One region of the Agrobacterium sp. NPDC090283 genome, then DNA from elsewhere that is predicted to be linked to it. Evidence: predicted binding sites of a transcription regulator. Region 1 holds the regulator's gene; each other region holds the start of a gene.
The links. Region 1 encodes PhoB, which activates phosphate uptake and scavenging genes when phosphate is short. Its sites were predicted from a motif close to TGTCATNNANCTGTCAT; they were not measured.
Positions count from the first base shown of each region.

Region 2: the regulator PhoB is predicted to act here: its motif matches at 2,291-2,307, upstream of ACIQUH_RS01450 (DapH/DapD/GlmU-related protein).
Region 3: the regulator PhoB is predicted to act here: its motif matches at 3,643-3,659, upstream of ACIQUH_RS08540 (YdcH family protein).
Region 4: the regulator PhoB is predicted to act here: its motif matches at 2,763-2,779, upstream of ACIQUH_RS18570 (LTA synthase family protein).

Region 1 covers NZ_JBIVYG010000034.1:6,788-12,573, forward strand. The annotation lists gene ACIQUH_RS27190 (aspartate aminotransferase family protein) at 1-1,166, opposite strand, end outside; gene ACIQUH_RS27195 (GcrA family cell cycle regulator) at 1,598-2,131, shown strand; gene phoB (phosphate regulon transcriptional regulator PhoB) at 2,513-3,196, opposite strand; gene phoU (phosphate signaling complex protein PhoU) at 3,227-3,952, opposite strand; gene pstB (phosphate ABC transporter ATP-binding protein PstB) at 4,049-4,864, opposite strand; gene pstA (phosphate ABC transporter permease PstA) at 4,879-5,786, opposite strand, start outside.
Region 2 covers NZ_JBIVYG010000001.1:286,025-291,810, forward strand. The annotation lists gene ACIQUH_RS01440 (RNA degradosome polyphosphate kinase) at 1-69, shown strand, start outside; gene ppx (exopolyphosphatase) at 66-1,589, shown strand; gene ACIQUH_RS01450 (DapH/DapD/GlmU-related protein) at 1,621-2,253, opposite strand; gene ACIQUH_RS01455 (hypothetical protein) at 2,407-2,754, opposite strand; gene ACIQUH_RS01460 (hypothetical protein) at 2,928-3,275, opposite strand; gene ACIQUH_RS01465 (esterase-like activity of phytase family protein) at 3,515-4,873, opposite strand; gene ACIQUH_RS01470 (adenylate/guanylate cyclase domain-containing protein) at 5,026-5,786, opposite strand, start outside.
Region 3 covers NZ_JBIVYG010000004.1:255,767-261,552, reverse strand. The annotation lists gene ACIQUH_RS08560 (inositol monophosphatase family protein) at 1-506, opposite strand, end outside; gene ACIQUH_RS08555 (tetratricopeptide repeat protein) at 671-1,771, opposite strand; gene ACIQUH_RS08550 (thiamine phosphate synthase) at 1,780-2,433, opposite strand; gene ACIQUH_RS08545 (sulfite exporter TauE/SafE family protein) at 2,538-3,302, shown strand; gene ACIQUH_RS08540 (YdcH family protein) at 3,406-3,582, opposite strand; gene ACIQUH_RS08535 (YdcH family protein) at 3,817-4,020, shown strand; gene purE (5-(carboxyamino)imidazole ribonucleotide mutase) at 4,068-4,535, shown strand; gene ACIQUH_RS08525 (5-(carboxyamino)imidazole ribonucleotide synthase) at 4,547-5,623, shown strand; gene ykgO (type B 50S ribosomal protein L36) at 5,771-5,786, shown strand, end outside.
Region 4 covers NZ_JBIVYG010000013.1:82,502-88,287, forward strand. The annotation lists gene ACIQUH_RS18555 (hypothetical protein) at 1-89, opposite strand, end outside; gene ACIQUH_RS18560 (glyoxalase superfamily protein) at 282-659, shown strand; gene ACIQUH_RS18565 (NAD+ synthase) at 936-2,615, opposite strand; gene ACIQUH_RS18570 (LTA synthase family protein) at 2,837-4,777, shown strand; gene ACIQUH_RS18575 (DUF1003 domain-containing protein) at 4,894-5,427, shown strand.

The sequences.
Region 1 (5,786 bases):
GCGGCGGCCGCTTCCACGCGTGCCAGACCCTCGCGGGCCTCTTCCGCCGTGGTGACGAGCGGCGGCAGAAGACGGATGACGTTATCGCCCGCCGGCACGCCCAGCAGATGCTCGGTGCGCATGGCCTGCAGCAGTTCGCCCGATGGAACCTTGGCCTTGATGCCGAGAAGCAGGCCTTCGCCGCGAATTTCCTCGATGACATCAGGATAACGATCCTTCAGCGAGGCAAGGCCCTGGCGGAAGACCAGCGCGACATCACGAACCTTTTCCAGAAAGCCCTCGGAGAGGACGACATCGAGCACCGCATTGCCAACAGCCATGGCCAGCGGGTTGCCGCCATAGGTGGTGCCATGCACGCCTGCCGTCATGCCGGAAGCGGCATCCGCCGTCGCAAGGCACGCGCCGAGCGGGAAACCGCCGCCAATACCCTTGGCAACCGCCATGATATCGGGCGCAACACCCGTCTGCTCATAGGCGAAGAGCTTGCCCGTGCGGCCGACACCGGTCTGCACCTCATCGAAAATCAGCAGCATGCCATGCTCGTCGCAGAGCGACCGCAGCAGCTGCAGAAATTCCTTGCTGGGCGCGCGAATGCCGCCTTCGCCCTGAATGGGCTCGATCAGAAGCGCGGCCGTCTCAGCCGTGATCGCGGCCTTCAGCGCATCGACATCACCGAAGGGCACCTGGTCGAAACCCTCGACCTTGGGACCGAAACCTTCGAGATATTTCTGCTGACCACCGGCGGCGATCGTCGCCAGCGTACGGCCATGAAAGGCGCCTTCGAAGGTGATAATCCGGAACTTTTCCGGATGTCCCTTGGAATAATGATAACGGCGCGCGGTCTTGATCGCGCATTCCAGCGCTTCCGCGCCGGAATTGGTGAAGAAGACCTTGTCCGCGAATGTCGCTTCCGTCAGGCGCTTTGCAAGCTTTTCCTGGCCCGGTACTTCATAAAGGTTCGAAACGTGCCAGACCTTCTCGGCCTGGGTCTTGATCGCTTCCACGAGGTGCGGATGGGCGTGGCCCAGCGAGTTGACCGCGACACCGGCTGCAAAATCCAGATATCGTTCGCCGCTTTCCGTGAACAGCCAGACGCCCTCGCCTCGCTCGAAGCGCAGGGGGGCTCTTGCAAACGTATCGAACAATGGCGCGGCGGCTTCGGCCATGGCTGTATCACTCCTTGCGCGGATGCGCTGTCAGACGGTTGTCAATAGGCTTTCGGGGTTATCCCTTGCCTGAAAATCAAAAATGCCGCCTCGCGGCGGCAGGGGCACTATTGTCACTTCGCCTGCCGATGTCAACAAAAGTCCGCGTTTCCCGGGCTTCTCAAGCACTAGTAGGAGGCGGACGGCGAGGCCCAAGGTGTTGCCTTTCAGACTCAACTCGCCAGCAAGTTGGGGAAAACCGGAAAATCGATTCCAGATGATTCCCGCGACTCTTGCCACGGAGTCAGGCTGGCACTAGGTTAATCGCTAATTACTAGACTGCATTGCGGCGGAACTAGTCACCAAAAATCCGGCGGAAACCACGCTCGCGGCACGCCCGCGAGACGGAGAGGGATTCTGCCGACATTATACGCGACGAGCGGAGAAGCGGCATGAACTGGACAGACGAGCGGGTCGAAAAACTCAAGAAATTGTGGTCCGAGGGGCTTAGCGCCAGCCAGATAGCGGCGCAGCTGGGCGGCGTCAGCCGCAATGCCGTGATCGGCAAGGTCCATCGCCTTAACCTGCCTGGCCGCGTGAAGGCCGGCGGCCCGGTCACTTCGGCGCGTTCCGCGCCCAAGCGCGCTGCCGCCCCCGCCCCACGCGCGACGAATTTCGCAAACCGCGTCAGCGCAGCCCCCGCGCGGGCCTTGAACCGCTCCAACGCGGCAACGGCGCTGCACGAGGAGATCGATATCGAGACCGCCGAAGTTCTCGAATACGTTCCTTCCAAGAACGTCGTTACGCCAATTTCCCGTCGCCTGACGCTGACGGAACTGACGGAACGCACCTGCAAGTGGCCGGTTGGCGACCCCTTGAAAGACGATTTCCATTTCTGCGGTTGTGAAGCACTGGAATCTTCGCCCTATTGCAAGTTCCATGCAAAGCTCGCCTACCAGCCGGTAAGCGAGCGTCGCAAGGCTTGAGTGTTGCGGCACGCATTCGACACTCAAAAACTACGGGCCTTCGGGCCCGTTTTTTTATGGCGAAATTCAAGGCGGCTCCGCCTTGCAGCACGCATTGTTTAAGAGGCGCTCCAATCCTTGTTCTTGCGCAATCTGCGGACGCAAACCGCGACGCGTCCCTTACTGCAAATGCTCTGAATTCGTCGGCGGCGTGCCGCATCCTTCCTCCTGAGAGGCTTCACTGCGCAATCCGGATTTCAGCGGACGTCCATCACCCTCAAGAATGACAGGGGTGCCGCATTTGCGGAAGGCTCAAAATCGAAAGGCCCGACACCATTCCGGTCCCGGGCCTTCTGATTTTTGGGGAATTATCCTAAGTGAAACCATCGGTTTCGGTTTTGCTCAGGCTTCCATCGAATATCCGGCGCCGCGCACGGTGCGGATGACATCCTGCATATGCGAAAAATTGAGCGCCTTGCGCAGACGCCCGACATGCACGTCGACGGTACGCTCATCCACATAGATATCGTGGCCCCAGACGCCGTCCAGCAATTGCGAGCGGGAGAATACCCGGCCCGGAGAGGTCATCAGGAATTCCAGCAGCCGGAACTCCGTCGGACCGAGGCGCACTTCGCGGCTTTTGCGGTGAACGCGATGGGTCTCGCGATCCAGTTCGATATCACCGCATTTCAGCACCGAAGACAGAACCTCGGGACGAGCCCGGCGCAGCATGGCCTTGACGCGGGCCATGAGTTCCGGCGTCGAGAACGGCTTGACGACATAATCGTCGGCACCGGTGGCAAGGCCACGAACCCGTTCGCTTTCCTCGCCGCGCGCCGTCAGCATGATGATGGGCAGGCGTTCGGTTTCCGGCCGCATTCTAAGCCGCCGGCACAGTTCGATGCCGGAAACGCCGGGCAACATCCAGTCCAGGATGAGAAGATCCGGAATACGCTCCTGCAGCCTGATTTCCGCCTCGTCGCCACGGGGTATCGTGTCGACGTCATATCCCTCAGCCTCGAGATTGTAACGAAGCAGGACGCTCAGCGCTTCCTCGTCTTCCACAACTGCAATCTTGGGCACCATATGCTAACTCCGCAAGCCGCTGCTTGTCTGTTACTCGGTCACCGAACCGAGCGTGTTGGAACTGTCGTCCTTCGGACGCTCGCCCTCCGGCTGGCTGCCGGTGGTCATGTAATAGATCGTCTCGGCGATATTGGTGGCGTGGTCGCCGATACGCTCGATGTTCTTGGCGCAGAAAAGAAGATGCGTGCAGGTGGTGATGTTGCGCGGATCTTCCATCATGTAGGTCAGAAGCTCGCGGAAGAGCGACGTATACATGGCGTCGATTTCTTCGTCGCGCTCGCGGATGGCATTGGCCTTCTCGGCGGAACGTGTGGAATAGACGTCAAGGACTTCCTTGAGCTGCACCAGTGCCAGCTCCGACAGATGCTCGATGCCGCGGGCGAGCTTGCGCGGCACGCCGGTTCCGGCAACCGCGATGACGCGCTTGGCGGTGTTCTTACCGAGATCACCGACGCGCTCGAGGTCGCCGGCGATACGCAGGGTGCCGATGATCTCGCGAAGATCGGCCGCCATCGGCTGGCGTCTGGCGATGGTGACGATGGCCTTGTCGCCGATCTCCCGCTCGGAATGGTCGAGGATCGTATCGTCGGAAATGACCTTCTGCGCAAGCGCGGCATCGGAATTGACGAGCGCACGCACGGCGTCGGCGCACATCTGTTCCGCAAGACCGCCCATTTCCGCGATGCGGCGCGTCAGAAACTTCAATTCATCGTCATAGACGGAAACGATATGCGAATGGGTTGTTGTCTGTGTCATGGTCTAGTCCTCCGGCTCGGCCCGCATGCGCGTGCCCGGAAGCGGGCACGGCAGAGGCACCAGTCTTGTTCGGTTTCGATAAAGCGCCGGCCGGGATCAGCCGAAGCGGCCCATGATGTAGTCCTGCGTGCGCTGGTCGTCGGGATTGGTGAACATCTTGTCGGTTTCGTTTTCCTCGACAAGATGGCCAAGATGGAACATGGCCGTGCGCTGGGAAACACGGGCCGCCTGCTGCATGGAGTGCGTGACGATGACGATCGTATAATTGGTGCGCAGCTCGTGGATCAGCTCCTCGACCTTTGCGGTCGCAATCGGGTCCAGCGCCGAGCAGGGCTCGTCCATCAGGATCACTTCCGGGCTGACGGCAACCGCGCGGGCAATGCACAGACGCTGCTGCTGACCACCGGAAAGGCCGGTGCCGGATTCGTGCAGACGATCCTTCACCTCGTTCCAGAGACCCGCCTTCTGCAGGCTCTGCTCGACGATCTGATCCATATCCGCCTTGTTGCGGGCGAGACCGTGGATGCGCGGGCCGTAGGAAATATTCTCGTAGATCGACTTCGGAAAGGGGTTCGGCTTCTGGAACACCATGCCGACACGGGCGCGCAGTTCCACGACATCGATCTGCTGATCGTAAATATCGTCGGTGTCGAGCGTGATCTTGCCGGTGACCCGGCAGCCGTCGATCGTATCATTCATACGGTTCAGGGTACGCAGGAAGGTGGATTTACCGCAGCCGGACGGGCCGATCAGCGCCGTCACCGTATTTTCCCGAACGTTGAGGTTCACGTCGTAAAGCGCGCGCTTTTCGCCGTAATAAACCGAAACGTCCTTGCCGATCATCTTGTATGAGACTTCATTCATTTTCTTGTCCAGCGCCTTTTCAACTGCTGCTTCCGACAACATGTTCATTGCTCAAGCTCCCTCTACCAGCGCCGTTCGAAGCGGCGACGCAACAGGATTGCGCCAACATTCATGACGATGAGGAACAAAAGCAGGATGATGATAGCGCCAGATGTCCTTTCGACAAAGGCGCGCTCGGCTTCGTTCGCCCACATGTAAATCTGCACCGGCAGGGCCGTGGACGGATCCATCGGCGTTGTCGGGTAGTTCGCGACGAATGCCACCATGCCGATCAGCAGCAGCGGCGCCGTTTCGCCCAGCGCGTGGGCGAGACCGATGATGGTGCCGGTCAGGATGCCGGGCATGGCAAGCGGCAGCACATGATGGAAGATCGTCTGCATCTTGGACGCACCGAGACCGAGGGCTGCGGCGCGGATCGACGGCGGCACGGCTTTGAGGGCAGCGCGGGTCGCGATGATGATCGTCGGCAGGGTCATCAGCGTCAGGACGAGACCGCCGACCAGCGAAGCCGAGCGCGGAAAGCCCATGAAGTTGATGAAGACGGAGAGGCCGAGCAGACCGTAAACGATCGAAGGAACGGCCGCGAGATTGTTGATATTCACCTCGATAAGATCCGTCAGACGGTTCTTCGGAGCGAATTCCTCAAGATAGATCGAAGCGGCAACACCAATCGGCAATGACAGCACCAGCACGATCAGCATCATGTAGAAGGAGCCGATCAGCGCCACGCCGACACCCGCCGCTTCCGGACGGCTCGAGGCGCCGTTGACGAAGATACCGGTGTTGAAATGTTTGCCGAGCTGGCCGCTTTCGGCGAGCTGGTTCATCCAGCCGAGCTGCTGGTTCGAGATACGGCGATTGGCCTCATCCGCCGTCAGATCGACCTGGCCCTTGAAGGCGCTGTCGACGTCGCCCGACGCCAGAAGCGTGACGGTGCGCGTGGTGCCGATGACGGCGGGATCGGCGACGA
Region 2 (5,786 bases), on a different contig from region 1:
GCCCTGAAGTCCAGTGCGCCCAAATTGATTGCCGGGTTGATTTCGTCCCGCAAGAAACAGGCTGAATGACTCGATCAGAAGCACAGGGGCGGCTGACCGGCCTTGCCCCCGTTTCCGTCATAGATATTGGTTCGAACTCCGTTCGTCTCGTCGTATATGAAGGTCTTTCCCGCGCCCCCGCGGTGCTGTTCAATGAAAAGGTCCTGTGCGGCCTTGGCAAAGGGCTGGCGCTGACGGGGCGTATGCATGAGGAAGGCGTCAGCCGGGCGCTGATGGCGCTCAGGCGTTTTCATGTGCTGTCCGAGCAGGCGCAGGCGCAGAAGCTTTATGTGCTGGCGACGGCTGCGGCGCGTGAGGCGGAGAACGGCCCGGATTTCATCCGCGAGGCCGAAGCCATTCTCGGCTGCGAGATCGAGGTTCTGTCAGGCGAAAAGGAAGCGCTTTATTCCGCCTATGGCGTGATCAGCGGTTTCCATGATCCGGACGGCATCGCGGGTGACCTCGGCGGCGGTTCGCTCGAACTCATCGACATCAAGGGCAAGAGCTGCGGCGAGGGCATTACCCTGCCGCTCGGTGGCTTGAGGCTTTCCGAGCAATCCGATGGCTCGCTGGAAAAAGCGGCCACCATCGCCAGAAAACATGTCAAATCCTTTGCAAAGCTTCTGGCGGCGGGCGAGGGGCGCACCTTTTATGCCGTGGGCGGCACATGGCGAAATATCGCCAAGCTGCATATGGAAATTACCGGCTATCCGCTGCACATGATGCAAGGATATGAATTGCCGCTGGAAGAAATGCTGAATTTCCTGGAGGAGGTCATCGTCTCCCGGGACAGCAAGGATCCGGCCTGGCAGGCGGTTTCCAAGAACCGTCGTTCGCTGCTGCCCTTCGGCGCGATTGCCATGCGCGAAGTCTTGCGGGTGATGAAGCCGGCAAAGATCGCCTTCTCCGCGCAGGGCGTGCGTGAAGGGTATCTCTATTCGCTGCTGACGGAAGCCGAGCGCGAATCCGATCCGCTGCTGGTCGCGGCAGATGAGCTTGCCATCCTGCGCGCCCGCTCGCCGGAACATGCGCGCGAACTGGCGGATTGGAGCGGCCGCACCTTCCCGGTCTTCGGTGTCGATGAGACGGATGAGGAAAGCCGTTACCGGCAGGCGGCCTGCCTTCTTGCCGATATCAGCTGGCGCGCCCATCCGGATTATCGCGGATTGCAGGCACTCAACATCATCGCGCATTCTTCCTTCGTCGCAATCACCCATCCCGGCCGCGCCTATATTGCGCTTGCCAATTATTATCGCTTCGAAGGTTTGAACGACAACGGCACCACCCAGCCGCTCGCCGTCATGGCGGGCGACCGTTTGCAGGAGCTTGGGAAATTGCTCGGTGGCCTGCTGCGTGTCGTCTACCTCTTTTCGGCCTCAATGCCGGGTGTCGTCGATCACCTGAAATTCCGCAAATCCGGCAATCCCGATCTGGACCTGGAATTCGTCGTGCCGCACGATTATTGCGATTTCGCCGGCGAGCGGCTGGATGGCCGTTTGCAGCAGCTGGCGAGACTGACGGGCAAGCGGCTGGCCTTCGTATTCGAGTAACGAACGGCGATGCCCTGTTTTGCGGCGCTGGTTACGACCAGCGCTCGCAAAAGGCTTCGATGTCGCTCGACTGAAAGTCGGAAAGCCTGGCCATGATCGTTTCGAAGGGCCAGTCCCACCATGCGAGTGAAGCAAGTTTTTCCGCGATGGATCGCGAAAATCGCTCGCGAATGATTTTCGCGGGGACGCCGCCGACGATCGTGTAGGGTGGCACATCTCTGGTAACAACGGCCCCGGCGGCAAGTACGGCGCCATCTCCAACCTTAACGCCCGGCAAAACGATAACCCCGTGACCGATCCAGACATCGTGCCCGATGATGGCGCGATCCTGTCTCCGCTGGTCGAAAAAGGCGTCGTCGCGCACCGTATCGGCGGCGTAATATTCCGGGCAATAGCTGAAACGATGCATCGATGGCCGGTCCATCGGATGGTTGGGGGCGCCTATCCTGACCTCCGCGGCGATGGCGCAGAACTTTCCGATTGTCGCATCTCCCACCATGCAACGGGGGCCAAGATAGGAATAATCCCCGAGTTCGGCGTTGTGCAGGGAGGTGTCAGCCAGAATTTCGCAGCATTCGCCGATATTTGAATCTCTTATGCTCGCCGTCGCATGGATGACGGTCTCTGCGATTTTCGGGCGCTTGATCTGTGCGGTCGAATCCATTCCAGCCTCCGGATTTGCGTCTGCTTAACCGGCGATGATGAAGGCGCTGTGACGTGGAATGGCCAAAGAAGTCCGGTCAGGCCGGGCATTCCTTCCAAATGCAGGCCTCGCGCGATGCCGCGTGAACCGAATCTTGTCTTCCCGCAGGATGTGTCACTCGCCCGGGACATCCGCAGCGGCAGGTTTTTTCTTAAAGTAGTGGTCGGATATGTTCTGAGCGTTTCGAATGATGTGGCCGGCGATTTCGGGGTCTCCCCCCTCGAAGGTCTCCGGGTTCGCCCCGCATAACATCAGGAAGAGTTGCTGGTGTGCGACAGCGGCAAAATAGTCATGAGGCGGCGGCTGCATGTCTGAATCGGCGGCCTGGAATGCCTCGGCGACCTCCTTGCTGGTGCGCTCGAGCGCCGCGTGAATGGTGGCCATCATCGCGGCTTCTTTGCGGTGCAATAGATCCTGAATTTGCCGCTCCGCCGGTGTCAGGACCGGGCAACTCTCATTCATCGAAATCTCTCCTGTCGGTGCGCCCATTTCGCTGACCGATAGTATCGTATGGATTGTGTCGGCTTTGCGGGAAAGACTGAAATCGTGGTGGCGAAACGAAACACAATAGCTGAACGCATGCTGGGTTTCGCCGGGCGAAACGGCAACAGACTGGCAGTCCTCGCGCAAACGGCTCAGCCGTGCCCCAGCGCCTTGCGGATACACGCGCTGAGATAGGCATATTGCAACGGTGTTATCGTCGCCATGGCTTCCGTGCGGCTGGCAAGCCTGTCCTGATAGCCGACCGGAATATCGAATTGGCTAAAGGTGAAATCCCAACGGGTGCCTTCGACGATGTTATAAAAATGGTCGGCACCGCTGACCGCCGTTTTGGCAAGCTCACCGCCAAAAATATCCTGCACCACCAGCGCGGTGACGCTGCCTTGGCCCTTGGCGGGGTTTTCGCGCGACCAGAGGCCGCTCGTCTCGCCCGACCAGCTTTTCTTCAGGGCGTAATAAAGTCTCTCTGCATGGTCCTGCATGAAACGTCTTCTTTTCCGCAAGCATGTTTCGGTTAAAGCATTTCCAGCAAAAGTGTACTCGGTTTTGAGTCCGGAAATACGTAAAAACAAAGAGTTAGAGTAATGGAGGTGAACCGGTGTTCACCGGAATTGCTCTAGCTCCGGAGAATCGGAACGGAGCGCCCTGCAGACGTTGTGTCTGCCGGGCGCTCCGTCCGGATCATTGGCGGCTGCCAAAGTAAGTGACAGCAGCCCTGGTCTTATTTCGCGTCGAGCAGGTCCTTGACTTCCAGCAGCACGAATTCGTTGTCGTCAGCCTTGTCCAGCGCACGGCCGGCCGAGAAGGGCAGGTTGTTGTCATTGCCGACGATGATATGCGTGGCATCGACGCGGTCGACATTCTCGATGGTAACGAAAGGCATGTCGTAATAACCGTTGCCGCCACCCTGACGCTTCTTATTGTCAGGATCGGAAACCTTCATCAGGTCGATATAGCCGATCTTGCGCGCGGCCTTGCCGACATTGGCGTCGTTGAGTTCGATCTTGTAGATGCGCTTCAGCTTGGCAGGGCGGGCGAAGCAGTCCGCAGCCGGAGCCTTGGGGTCGGCGCAGGCCTTGTCGGCCGTGCCGGCGCCATTGTCGCGCTCGATGACGAGGGCGGTGGCCTCGTCCAGCATGTTGAAGTCGCCGATCGCCTCGCCGCCTTCCGCCAGCGGATAAAGCCAGCTGCGGCCGGTCCATGCCTTCTTGGCGGTGTCGAGTTCGATGATGCGCAGCGCGGTGGCGCCGTCTTCGGTTTTTTCCACCTGGCCGTCGGCCATGTAGAGCGGGCCTTCCAGCAGACCGTAAAGCTTCGAGCCATCCTTGGAGAGGGCCATGCCTTCATAACCGCCGGAACGCTTGAGATTGAAGGCAGGCATTTTCTGCGTCGGGTTGCCGGGCAGGGCGAGAGCCGGATGATCGGGAGACTTGACCTCGATGTCGCCAGCCTTGGTGGAAATCACGTCGGTCAGCTTGCCGTCGCGGGTGAATTTCAGGATGTAGGGGCCGAATTCCTCACCCACCCAGAAACCGTCAGCGACCGGCTGAATGGATTCGACGTCGAAATCCGCACCCGTCAGGTAACGCTTTTCGGTGCCTTCGAGAACGATGGGGAAGGGCGCCTTCATGTCGGGGTCGGAGAGGAACACGGTTTCAAGCGCGTTGACCTTGCCGGCATCCCAATCGAGTTTCAGATGGTGAAGCATCAGCATGGCGTCGCTGGAATTGAGCTTGGAACCGAAACCGTTGTCGGAAAGGCTCCAGAAGCTGCCGTCGGGCATGGTCTTGATGCCGGAAAAGCCCTGCATCGGCTGGCCGTTGAACGGCATGGAAAGGCCGGTCAGGCGCACGCCATCCTTGCCCGGCACGGTGCCGAGACCTTCGGCGCGCTTGCGGTCGGCGGTCGTGAACTTGGCGGAGGTCTTGAGATGTTCAGGCGCATCGGCCGGTGCCGCGATCATGGTGTTGGCCGGCAGAATGGCGTGGGAGACCAGCTTTGCCGGAAACTCCTTCTCAGCCGCATAAGAGGTGGTGGCAAGCGCGAGAACCGCGAAAGGCGCGAAAAGAATGTGCTTCATGATGGAGACCCCTCGATACCTGTTGAAGACAGGATTGACGCGATAGGGTCGTCGCATGACAGGCAGGTGATTGCCGTTTGAAGCTTTGATGAATTTTGATGACGGCCATCATCGGCAGACGGGCCGCATGGCTTTTTTGCCGCCGATGGCGCTTATGCGGCGGGCGCCTGATATTGGCTGAGCGTGCAGACACCGAGCGTCTGGCCACGGCCCTTCACCGCATGTTCGCCGAGATATTCGCTGCGCACGCCCTTGGGAAGCACCAGCTGATGGGCGAGATCGGCGGAAATCAGCACGGGATGGCCGAGCATCTTGCTCAGCGATTCGAGCCGCGAAGTCGTGTTCACCGTGTCGCCGAAATAGGTGATCTTGTGATGGTCGACGCCGATTTCCGCCGTGATGACCGGCCCGCCATGGATGGCGAAGCGCAGGCGCGGCACCTCGCCGAAGCGGGAGAGCCACATGTCGCGGGTGTTTTCAATGGTCGCCTGAATATCGAAAACGCAGCGCACACAGGCCGCCCGCCGGATCGCCATGTGATAGGGCCAGGTGATGATGGCGGCATCGCCAATATAGTCGTCGATGACGCCGCCGTGTTTTCTGACCGGCGCCGCATAGCTTGCAAAGATTTCGCCGAGAAATTCCTGGGCCTTCAGGTCGCCATGGGTTTCGGCGAAAGAGGTGGAACCGACGAGATCGATGAAGATGAAGACGCGGTCTTCGCTGACCGGGCGGCGATAACGGCCAAGAATGAGATCGATGAAGATATCGCGGCCGAGAAGCTCACGCACCCGCATGATGAAGACGATGATGCCGCAGACGATGAGGGTGAAGATCAGCGTCTGCACTTCCGCATGCACCGCCCGTTTCCAGGTGCCGGGAAAGATCCCGCTCAGCCACAGGATCGTGCCGC
Region 3 (5,786 bases), on a different contig from region 1:
TTGCCGTGATTGCCGCGGCCGAGATGCGGCACGCCGCAGCCGATGACACAATCGGTCAGCGCCTTGCGCGCAGCAACGCGGATGCGGCGATCGTTGAGGAACGCGCCGCCGCCGCGCTCGGCGGTGTAGAGTTCGTCGGTGGCCGGATTGAAGATCACGCCGGCGACGACTTCGCCGTTACGCTCGAGCGCGATGGAAACCGCGAAATGCGGAATGCCGTGAAGGAAATTGGTGGTGCCATCCAGCGGATCGACGATCCAGCGATGTGCGCCGTCCGTGCCTTTTTCCTCGCCACCTTCTTCACCCAGGAAGTCGTAGGTCGGGCGGGCCTTCATCAGTTCGTCGCGCACGATCTTTTCGGCTTTCAGGTCCGCCTGCGAGACGAAATCGCTCGGTCCCTTGACCGAGACCTGAAGGTTCTGCACTTCACCGAAGTCACGCGACAAAGACTTACCCGCCTTGATGGCGGCCTGAACCATGACATTGAGAAGGGCTGAACGGGCCATCGATGTTGTTTCCTGGAAAGCTTGCGAACCGCCCGGAAGCTCACCGGGCAGGCACGTCATTATTTTCTTGAATTGAAAGTTTGCGGTTCAAGACCACAAAACGCGCGGAAATTCAAGGCAAAAAGCCCATGGGTCAACGCCAGCGTGGCAAGGCCACCCTTCCATCACGTCGGGCGGAAACGATTTGCGGCCTCAATCGCCTTCTTCTGCTGCTCGTCGGTGATGCCGAGATAAAAGTCCTCGAGAGACGGATCCTTCAGCCCGGCACGGCGGGAAAGCACATACCATTTGGCCGCCTCGACCGGATCCGGCCGGGTGCCAAGCGCCTGAATGTAAAGATGCGCCACCTTGTTCTGCGCCACGACATTGCCGCGCTGTGCCGCACCGTAAAGCCAGCGGAAGCCCTCATCCAGATTGCGCTCACCGCCGAAACCATTCACCAGCCAGATGCCCAGATCGACCTGCGCGGTATCGTAACCCGCCTTCGCGGCCCGCGTCAGCCAGTCCCGCGCCTTTGCCTTCTTCTCGGCCGGCACATCCTTGAGCGACCAGTAAATCTGCGACACCGCATATTGCGCATCGGCAATGCCCTGTTCGGCGGATCTTTCATAGAACGGCAAAGCCATCAGCAGGCCCTTGGCGCCGGGATTTTCCGAAACCAGTATCTGGCCCCAGTTGAACTGGGCAGAGGCATTGCCGGCTTCCGCCGCGCGGCGCATGAAATCGTCGGCCTTGACCTTGTCGCGGGTGACGAATTTACCTTCCATCAGGATCAGGGCGAACTTGAACATGGCGACGGGATCGCCGCCCTCGGCCGCCTGCTGGTACCAGAAAGCGGAGGTCTTCTCGTCACGGGCAATGCCGAGGCCACGCGACATCATTTCCGCCACCAGCGTCTGGGCGGCTGCGTCACCGTTCTGCGCGCGGTTCAGCGCCTTGTCGAGCGCCTGCACATATTCGCCGCGCTGGAAATGCCCGTAAGCTTCGTCCACCCGGCCCTTGAATTCCTTTTCCGGCGGCAGGGCCGGCAGTTCCGCGCCCATACGCTGATAGACATTCACGCCCGCAGACGGCTGCAAATCCTTCTGCTCTTCGGATTGCACCCTGCCCTGACGGGTTGGCTGAGCCTCTTTTTCCAGCTGGCGGGAAAGCGCATTGCTTTCGCTCTGCGGCCCGGACTGGGCAAAAGCGACACCCGCCGGCGTGCCGAAAGCAAGCGCCAGCAGCGAAACGGAAAGGCAGAGGTGAACGGAGCGCATGATCATCGCCTGTATCAACCGTCAAACCGTGGCGCTTTTTCGTCAAGCAGGGCGTTGATTTCAGAAACGGCCTGGGCAGCGCCACTGGCATTGTCGAAAACGCCGCTGCGCATCGCCACGAACTCCACACCGGTCTCGGCCACGGCAACAACCGAGGAAATATCCGTGCCGCCCATGACGATGGCCGGGATTTCGATCATCGATGCCCACCATTCGCCGAGCGCGAGATTTTTGGGATGCGCTTCCGGCTTGATGTCGCCTTCGAGCTTTCCAAAAAACACATAATCGGGATTGGCCTCGCCCTGCTCCAGCGCCTTGTGACGGTCATCCGCATTGCCGCCGCCGACGATGAGCTTCGGCGTGAATTTTTCCACGGCCTCAGCGAGCGCCTCACCATTTCCGACCACATGCAGCCCATCCGCCTTCACGCGGCCGGCGACCCGGCTGTCACCGGCGATGAGCGCCGCCGCCCCCGCCTTCTGGATGATGGGCACGATCAGCTCGGCACGTTTCTGGAAAGCGGCATCATCCAGACCATATTGCGGAATGATGACGGAAGCGACATCGCCGCCCCGCAATGCGTCTTCCACCTCTGTCGCCTGCTTTTGCGCGTCATCCGATTGCGGAACGATCAGGACAAGGCGGCAACGGTCTTCAACTAGGGTCATCGGTTCGTCCATTTCAGACAGAAGACGCTTACCGCGCAATCTGCACTCGTTTTCATATGACAAATCCGATAAACCGGACCGGCGAAAGGATCAACCGTCCATCCATGCTCACCGATTTTCATTTTTATCTTGTCGCCATCCCCGCAGTCGTGCTCGTCGGCCTTTCCAAGGGCGGGCTGGGCGGCGCTCTGGCCCTGATGGGCGTGCCTTTGATGGCGCTTGCCGTCTCACCGGTACAGGCGGCGGCGATCTTCCTGCCGATCCTGATCGTCATGGATCTTGTGGCGCTGTGGGCGTGGCGGCACCATAATCACCGGGAAACGCTGCTCATCATGCTGCCCGGCGCCATCGCCGGTATCGCGCTCGGCTGGGCGACCTCGAGCCTCATATCTGCCGATGCCATGCGTCTCGTCGTCGCCTCGGTCACGATCCTGTTCGTGCTGCGTTATTTCCATGAGAGTTTCAAAAGCCGGAAGGGCCAGGAAATTCCGGCCAAACCGCAAAGACCGGCTGCCGCCACGCTTTGGTCGAGCCTTTCCGGTTATGCGAGCTTCGTGGCCCATGCCGGTGGACCGCCCTTTCAGATTTATGTCCTGCCGCTGAAGCTCGATCCCAAGACCTATACCGGCATGAGCGTGCGTTTCTTCGCCATCATGAATGCGATCAAGCTCATTCCCTATTTCGCGCTCGGCGCGCTCGATGCCACCAACCTCAAGACATCGGCGAGCCTGCTGCCGGTGGCGATGTTGGCGACGCTTGCCGGTGCAAGGGTGGTGAAATATCTGAAACCGGCCATCTTTTACCCGCTGATGTATACCATGGCGCTGATTGCGGCGCTGAAGCTCCTGTGGGACGGGCTGCCTTTCTAAAAATCGGCAATAAAAAGCTCTGGCAGCAGGTTTTCGCCGCCAGAGCTCGAAAGGCTCAGACCGCCCGGCCCTCATTCATCGAGGGTCGGCGGTCTGGCATAAATCAATGTCTTGTCGAGGCCTTGAGCCTCTGCAGTTCATCCTTCAGGCGCAGTTTTCGACGTTTAAGGTCCGCGATCTCTCTATCGTCAGACGACGGGGAAGCAAGAATACTTTCGAGCTCCTCCTCCAGAGCACCGTGTTTCTTTTCGAGCGATGCAATATGAGCCTGAATGGTCATGCGGCACGTCCTTCCTTTTTGAACCTACCTCCAGCTCTCCATCGCTGGAGTTTCAGGTTTACGACGGCAATGTGACACGGATCGCGCCGCTTGTCGAAGGCGAAATGAAGGCAATAAGTGGGCAATTTGGTCGCAAGGGATAACTTCCCGTTACCGCGATTTGATGATAGAGCCTCCAGAACGGATGACATACGCGCCGGAGCCGATCCGGCGGCATAAAATGGGGATGACGAGATGCCCGATCAGGACCAGGCGGACATCAGGCTCACGCTGGCGCGGCTGCGCCAGGAGCATGAGGATTATGACGCGGCGATCAACGCGATGATCCAGACCAGCTGCGATGCGCTGAGAATACAGCGCATGAAAAAGAAGAAGCTGGCCGTCAAGGACAAGATGACCCAGCTGGAAGACCAGGTCATTCCCGATATCATCGCCTGAGCCGGAGAGATTACGTGACAGCAGAAACGCCCCCCGTCGCCATCATCATGGGCAGCCAGTCCGACTGGGAGACCATGAAGAACGCCGCCGATACGCTGGATGCGCTCGACATCGAATACGAAGCCCGCATCATTTCCGCCCACCGCACCCCGGACAGGCTTTATGATTTCGCCAATGGCGCGAAGGACGAAGGCTTCAAGGTCGTTATCGCCGGCGCCGGCGGGGCCGCCCATCTGCCGGGCATGACGGCGGCCATGACGCCGCTTCCGGTCTTCGGCGTTCCGGTACAATCGAAGACCATGTCCGGTCAGGACAGCCTCTATTCCATCGTGCAGATGCCAGCCGGCATTCCCGTCGGCACGCTCGCCATCGGCAAGGCCGGCGCGATCAACGCAGCCCTTCTCGCTGCCGCGGTTCTGGCGCTGAGCGATGAGGACCTCGCCGACCGGCTGGATGCCTGGCGTGCGCGCCAGTCGGCGGCTGTCGCGGAATATCCCATGGACAGCGCCCAGTGACGACAAATGTGATGGCAAAGACGACCAACCTGACCATCGGCATCATCGGTGGCGGGCAGCTCGGGCGTATGCTGGCGATGGCCGCAGCCCGCCTCAACCACCGCACCATCGTGCTGGAACCGCAGGCCGATTGTCCGGCTGCGCAGGCCTGCAACGACCAGATCGTCGCGGAATATGACGACGAAAAGGCGCTTGCCGAACTTGCAAGCCGCTGCGATGTCGTCACCTACGAATTCGAAAACGTGCCCGTCGCAGCCGCCGAGAAACTCAGCGCTTCCGTGCCCGTTTACCCGCCGGCGCAGGCGCTCAGCGCCTCGCAGGATCGCTTGACGGAGAAACGCTTCCTTAACGGTTGCGGTATTCCCACCGCCGATTTTCGCGCCGTGGACAGCCAGGACGAACTGGAAGCCGCCGTGACCGCCTTCGGTGGCAAGGGCGTGCTGAAGACCCGCCGCATGGGTTATGACGGCAAGGGCCAGCGTCTCTTCCGGGGTGGTGAGGACCTCAGGGGCGCCTTTTCGGCGCTCGGCGGCGTGCCGCTGATCCTCGAGAGCTTCATCGCCTTCGAGCGGGAGATTTCGATCATCGCTGCCCGTTTCCAGGACGGTACGGTTACCTGCTATGATCCGGCCGAAAATGTCCATCTGAATGGCATTCTGCATACGTCGACGGTACCGGCGGCGCTTTCGCATGCCGCGCGGGCTGTTGCCGTGCAATCGGCGGAGAAGCTTCTCGCCGCGCTCGACTATGTCGGAGTCATCGGCATCGAGTTCTTTGTCCTGCCGGATGGTTCGCTGGTTGCCAATGAGATGGCACCGCGTGTCCACAATACCGGCCACTGGACGGAAGCGGCCTGCGTGATTTCACAGTTCGAACAGCATATCCGGGCCGTCTCGGACCTCGCACCCGGCAACACGGAGCGCCACTCCGATTGCGTCATGACCAACCTCATCGGCGACGACATCGACGATGTACCGGCATGGTTGTCGAAAAAAGACTGTCTCGTGCATCTCTATGGCAAGACGGAAGCACGGCCGGGCCGCAAGATGGGCCATGTGACCGAGCTTTTGCGCACAGGAAAAGCCTAGTCTTTTAAGGCAAAGACGCGGCCGAGTGTTGACAGGCAGGGCTCAAACGGGTATCTGCCTGCCAACCGAAAAGAGCGCGCCCCGTTGCGCGCTTTTGATTGTTTGAATAAGCACGGCAGAAACCGTGCAAAACTGCGGACCAGTAAAATGAAGATCAAGAATT
Region 4 (5,786 bases), on a different contig from region 1:
CAGTTCGGCGCTTCGAAGAGATCAGGCGTCTGCCACACCACCCGCATCTGCCGGGTGCGGATGTTGAAGATTTCGATGGAGCTGCGCATTCTGCCTCCCGGGCGTGTCTGTGTTCTCGCTCAAGGCGCTCGGCAATAGAGACATTCCGTTTGCATCCGCCATCGCCTCGATTATGATCCTAGGGCGGCAGGCACCGTCCTGCAAATTCAAACCGGAAAAAACGCCCGCGCCCCGGCACCGTCCGCGCCGCCTGCCGTTTCTCCCAGATCCGAGGTTCCGCGATGAATACCATCGCCGATCACGGCATCCGCTTCGGGCGGATCGCCGCCATGCTTCCTGTCAGGAATATCGAAAAGGCCCATGATTTTTACGTTGGCGTGCTGGGCTTCGAAAAGACCTTCGAAAACGGCACCCCCGTCGGTTTCATGATCCTCAAACAGGGCAATGCCGAGCTGCACCTGACATTGCAGCCCACCCACAAGGCAGCGCCCTTCAATGTCGCGCATATGATGGTCAGCGATGTCGATGCGCTGCACGCGCTGTGCAAGAGCCAGGGGCTGCGCATCATCAAGGGGCTGCAGGACAAGGATTATGGCCTGCGCGCCTTTGTGTTCGAAGACCCGGATGGCAACCGCATCGATGTGGGGCAGGTTATTTAAGGTAAGGAAGCGGCGCGGGTGCTCTCCGCGCCATTCACATATCCGCGCCGTGGACCGGGCGCATGCCACTTGTTTCTTCTCCCCGCCGGGGAGAAGTCCGCGGCAGCGGGATGAGGGGGTGAGGGTCGAGATAGATCGAGAGCTAGCCCCCTCATCCGACCCTTCGGGCCACCTTCTCCCCGGCGGGGAGAAGAAATTTGCCGCACCTTCGTACAGCAATCGCCCTGTTTATGAAGAAGATTCGGCGTTAACCACGCCTTCCGGAAACCGTCGCAATCACCGATCCCTAAACCGGTTGGTGATCGGATAACGCCGGTCACGCCCAAAGTTCTTCTTGGTGATCTTCACGCCCGGCGCCGATTGCCGGCGCTTGTATTCGGCGAGATAGAGCAGATGCTCCACCCGGTGCACGGTCGCCACATCATGGCCGCGCGCCAGAATTTCCTCGACCGACATTTCCTTCTCGACCAGGCATTCCAGAATATCGTCCAGCACCGGATAGGGCGGCAGCGAATCCTGGTCGGTCTGGTTGGGCCGCAATTCGGCCGACGGGGCCTTGGAAATGATATTGGCCGGGATCACCTCACCGGAAGGACCGAGCGCGCCCGGCGGCACATGGGCGTTGCGCCAGCTGGAAATGGCATAGACCTGCATCTTGTAAAGGTCCTTGATGGGGTTGAAACCACCATTCATGTCGCCATAAAGCGTGGCGTAACCCACTGACATCTCGGACTTGTTGCCCGTCGTCACCACCATCGAGCCGAACTTGTTCGAGACGGCCATCAAAATGGTGCCGCGCGTGCGGCTCTGCAGGTTTTCCTCGGTAATGCCCTCTTCCGTGCCCTCGAAGAGATCGGAGAGCGCCGAGAGGAACCCTTCCACCGGCTCCGAAATCGGCACGATATCGTAACGGCAGCCCAGCGCTTTCGCGCAATCGGCGGCGTCTTTCAGCGATTCTTCCGATGTATAACGATAGGGCAGCATGATGCAGCGCACCCGCTCCTCGCCCAGCGCATCGACAGCCAGTGCCGCGCAGATCGCCGAATCGATACCGCCGGAAAGGCCGAGAACCACGCTCTTGAAGCCGTTCTTGTTGACGTAGTCACGAAATCCCAGCATGCAGGCACGGTAATCCGCCTCCTCGCCTTCGGGAATTTTCGAGAATGGCCCGCTTTCGCAATGCCAGCCATCGGCAGTGCGTTTCCAGTCGGTGACGGCAAGTGTGGCCTCGAACTGGCTCATCTGGAAGGCAAGCGTCTTGTCGGCATTAAAACCGAAACTCGCGCCGTCGAACACCAGTTCGTCCTGCCCGCCCAGCTGGTTGGCGAAAACCAGCGGCAGGCCGCTCTCGATCACCTGTTTCAGCGCGACCTGATGGCGCACATCGAGCTTGCCGCGATAATAGGGCGACCCGTTCGGCACCAACAGGATTTCCGCCCCGCTTTCGGCGAGCGTTTCGCACACGCCCATGTCGTTCCAGATTTCCTCGCAGATCGGAATGCCGATGCGCACACCGCGAAAATTATAGGGACCGGAAATCGATCCTTCGGCGAAAACCCGCTTCTCGTCGAACTCGCCGTAATTCGGCAGGTCGATCTTGTCGCGCAGCGCGATGATCTTGCCGCCATCCAGCAGCGCCACAGAATTGTGCCGGCCCGTTTCGCCCTGTCGCGGAAAACCGATGACGACACCCGGCCCGCCATCGGCGGTCTCCGCCGCCAGCTCTTCCACCGCCTTCAGGCAGGCCTTCAGAAAAGCCGGCTTCAGCACCAGATCCTCCGGCGGATAGCCTGAAATGAACAGCTCGGTCAGAAGCAGAAGGTCGGCGCCCTGCGTTGCCGCATCGGCCCTTGCCTCGCGCGCCCTGGCGAGATTGCCCGCCACGTCGCCAACGGTGGGATTGAACTGCCCGACGGCAATCCGGAGATGGTTCTCTATATCGTGTCTGTCGCTCATGGCTTTTCAATACCGCGCCCGTGCCCGCTCCGCAACGCGGCAATTGCATGGCGGCATCCGTTACGCATGGCAGGCACGCGTTCACGCTAAGGTTATCGCCGCGCCAGCCAGGTTGCGCAAAGTTCATGTCGCGTTCATCGCGCTTATGTGACAGTTACATGACACTTTTGCGACGCCCGATTCATCTCCCCGGATTGGGCGGACGCCTGAAATACCGGAGTATGAGTTTGAGAGATTCGGCGCCAAAAACAACGGCTTCCGAAAAGGCTGGTTTCGTCTTTTCGCCCGCATGGACAAGGAGCCTTTCGAAGCTTTCGGCCGCGGCCCATCCGCTTGCCAATCTGACGGTCGCGTCGATCGTGCTCGTCGTGGCGCTGGAATGGATCGCCCGTGGTTCGCTCCATGATGTCGGTGTTTTCCTCACCTCCTCCGCCCGCCCGGGCATGACCACCATTGCCGCCGTGCTCACCCTTCTCGTCGCACTGGATGCACTTCTTGGCCGGCGTTATCTGTCCCTCATCGCAGTTGCGCCGCTCTGCGCGCTGACCGGGCTTATTTCCGCGCAGAAGCAGACCTATCTCTCCGATCCGCTTTATCCCTCCGACCTGCTGTTCGGCCGCCAGATACTTGAGCTTTTGCCCACGATGCTGAAGGCCCAACCGCTGACGGCGGTGCTGGTCGCTCTCGGCATCTGCGCCACGATTGCCGCTCTTGCGGCCCTCTGGCTGCTAGCGCGCCGTCATTCGCCCATCCTGCGTTGGCGCGAACGCGCCGCCGGTCTCGCGCTGGCGCTGCCGCTTCTTGCCGGCCTCGCCTCGCTGATGGATTATTCGCATTATTCCTGGGTCCGCGATCGCCTCAACATCATTCCCATGATGTGGGACCAGCAGGAAAATTACCGCCATAACGGTTTCCTGATGGCCTTCGCCTTCAATATTCCGATGGCCAACGTCTCGACCCCGCAGGGTTACGGCGAAAACAGCATTGCCGATCTTACCTCGGAACCCGCCTCTTTCGCCGCCAACAAGGGCGATTACCCCGATGTCATCATGCTGATGAGCGAATCGCTGTGGGATCCCGCCCGGCTCAAAAATGTGAACCTTTCTGCCGACCCGATGCCGACGATCCGCGCCAAACAGTCCGGCAATGTGTTTTCGCCCGAGTTCGGCGGCATGACGGCGAATGTGGAATTCGAGGCGCTGACCGGCTTTTCCAACGCCTTCCTGCCCTATGGCAGCATTCCCTATCAGCAATATATCCGCCGCCCCGTGCCCTCGCTCGCCAGCTTCTTCCGCGGTGAAGGTTATTCGGCAATCGCCATGCACCCGTTCCAGGAATGGTTCTGGAACCGCAAGCAGGTCTACGCGAATTTCGGCTTCGAGGAATTCCGCTCCGAAGAGACTTTGCCGGCCATGGAAAAACGCGGCAACTTCGCCTCGGACGATGCGCTGATGGACGAGATCATGGCGGCGGCCGAGAAGGCGCAGAACCCGCTCTTCCTCTTCGCCGTCACCCTGCAGGGACACGGCCCCTACGAGGCGACCCGTTACGCGGAAAACACCATAGGCATCGAAGGCGATCTCTCCGCCTCGGCCTCGCAGGCACTCGCCACCTATTCCCAAGGGGTGGCGGAAGCTGACGAAGCGCTGCTGAAACTGATGCGCTGGGCAAAGAAGCGCGACCGCGAAACCATCATCGTCCTCTTCGGCGATCACCTGCCGCCGCTCGGCCAGACCTTCGTGGAAAGCGGCTACATGCCGGGCATGGTGGCCAGCCGCCGCGCACCGCTTGACGTGATGAAGAAGGAACACGAGACGCCGCTGGTCGTCTGGTCTTCCAAGAAGGGCGTGCGCAAGAATATCGGCACCATCAGCCCGGCGCTTCTGCCCTATCACGTGCTGAAGACGGCGGGCTTCTCCGATCCCTTCTACACCGGCACGCTCGGCGAGGTGCAGCAGGCCTTTTCCGTCATCGACCGGCATATGCTGGTGACGACCGATGGCAACGCCCTGCCCGACTGGTCTATTGCCCCGAACGCCGTTCCCGACGTGGTGCGCGACTACCGCCTGCTGCAATTCGACATGATGTTCGGCCAGCAATATGGCCGCGAGCGCTTCTTCCCCGGTTTCAACTGGCTGCACGAGGGCACGCCGGCGGTCTGATGATTTTCGGCGGCGACGCCTGAACCGCATGGTGGTGGAAATCGTTTGAATTCCGCCACCATGCGGGTTTATCTCGGGAAATATCCGCATCGCCCCACCAGAACCGGAGACACACCGTGTCAGATATCTCCGACTATATCGTTTCGCATTTCAAGCGCTCCTCCCGCGAAATCGGCGAAGTGGAGCGGCGCATTCTCGAACTGTCACATCAGAAAAAGCTGATTTCGACCGACACCAACGCGGAATTTTCCGCCGGCGCGAGTTTGGGCGACAGGCTGGCCGACAATATCGCCAGGGTCGGCGGCTCCTGGGGTTTTATCCTCGCATTCTGTTTTTTCCTGATCTTCTGGGCCGTGATCAATACCATCATCCTGACCACCGGCGCCTTCGATCCCTACCCCTTCATCTTCCTCAACCTGCTGCTTTCCATGCTGGCCGCCATTCAGGCGCCGATCATCATGATGTCGCAGAACCGGCAGGCCGCGCGCGACCGTTTCGAGGCCGCCAAGGATTACGAGGTGAACCTGAAGGCCGAGCTTGAAGTTCTTTCCCTGCACGAAAAGATCGATGTGAAGGTGCTGGCCGAACTGGCCGCGCTGCGCCAGGATCTTGCCGCGCTGCACCGCCATGTCACCCGCAAGGAAGACTGACGCCGGAAAAATTCATCCCCGCTTTTCCCCGCCCTGCCGCGTGCTGTTATCTTGTATCCAGTCCTGCCGGGTGGATGCCAGACGTGGTTGAAACCGAGGGACGGTTCTGATGGGGACGGTGGCGCGTTCGTGACGACAGAACCATTTCGCAAAGCGCGGTGCACGGCCCTTTGCGAGATACGGCATGGTGAAAGACCCGGCTGCGCAACGCATCCGACCCACACCAACCTCAACCAGAGCGCAGCCGGGCAATCGCCCGGCATCCTCACGCTATCCCCGTCCGGCAGCGCCGTGCGGGATGAAGCTGTTGGGGTTTTGGAGTATTTTCAGGAAGTGAGCGAAGGTGCGTGGGGCTTTAC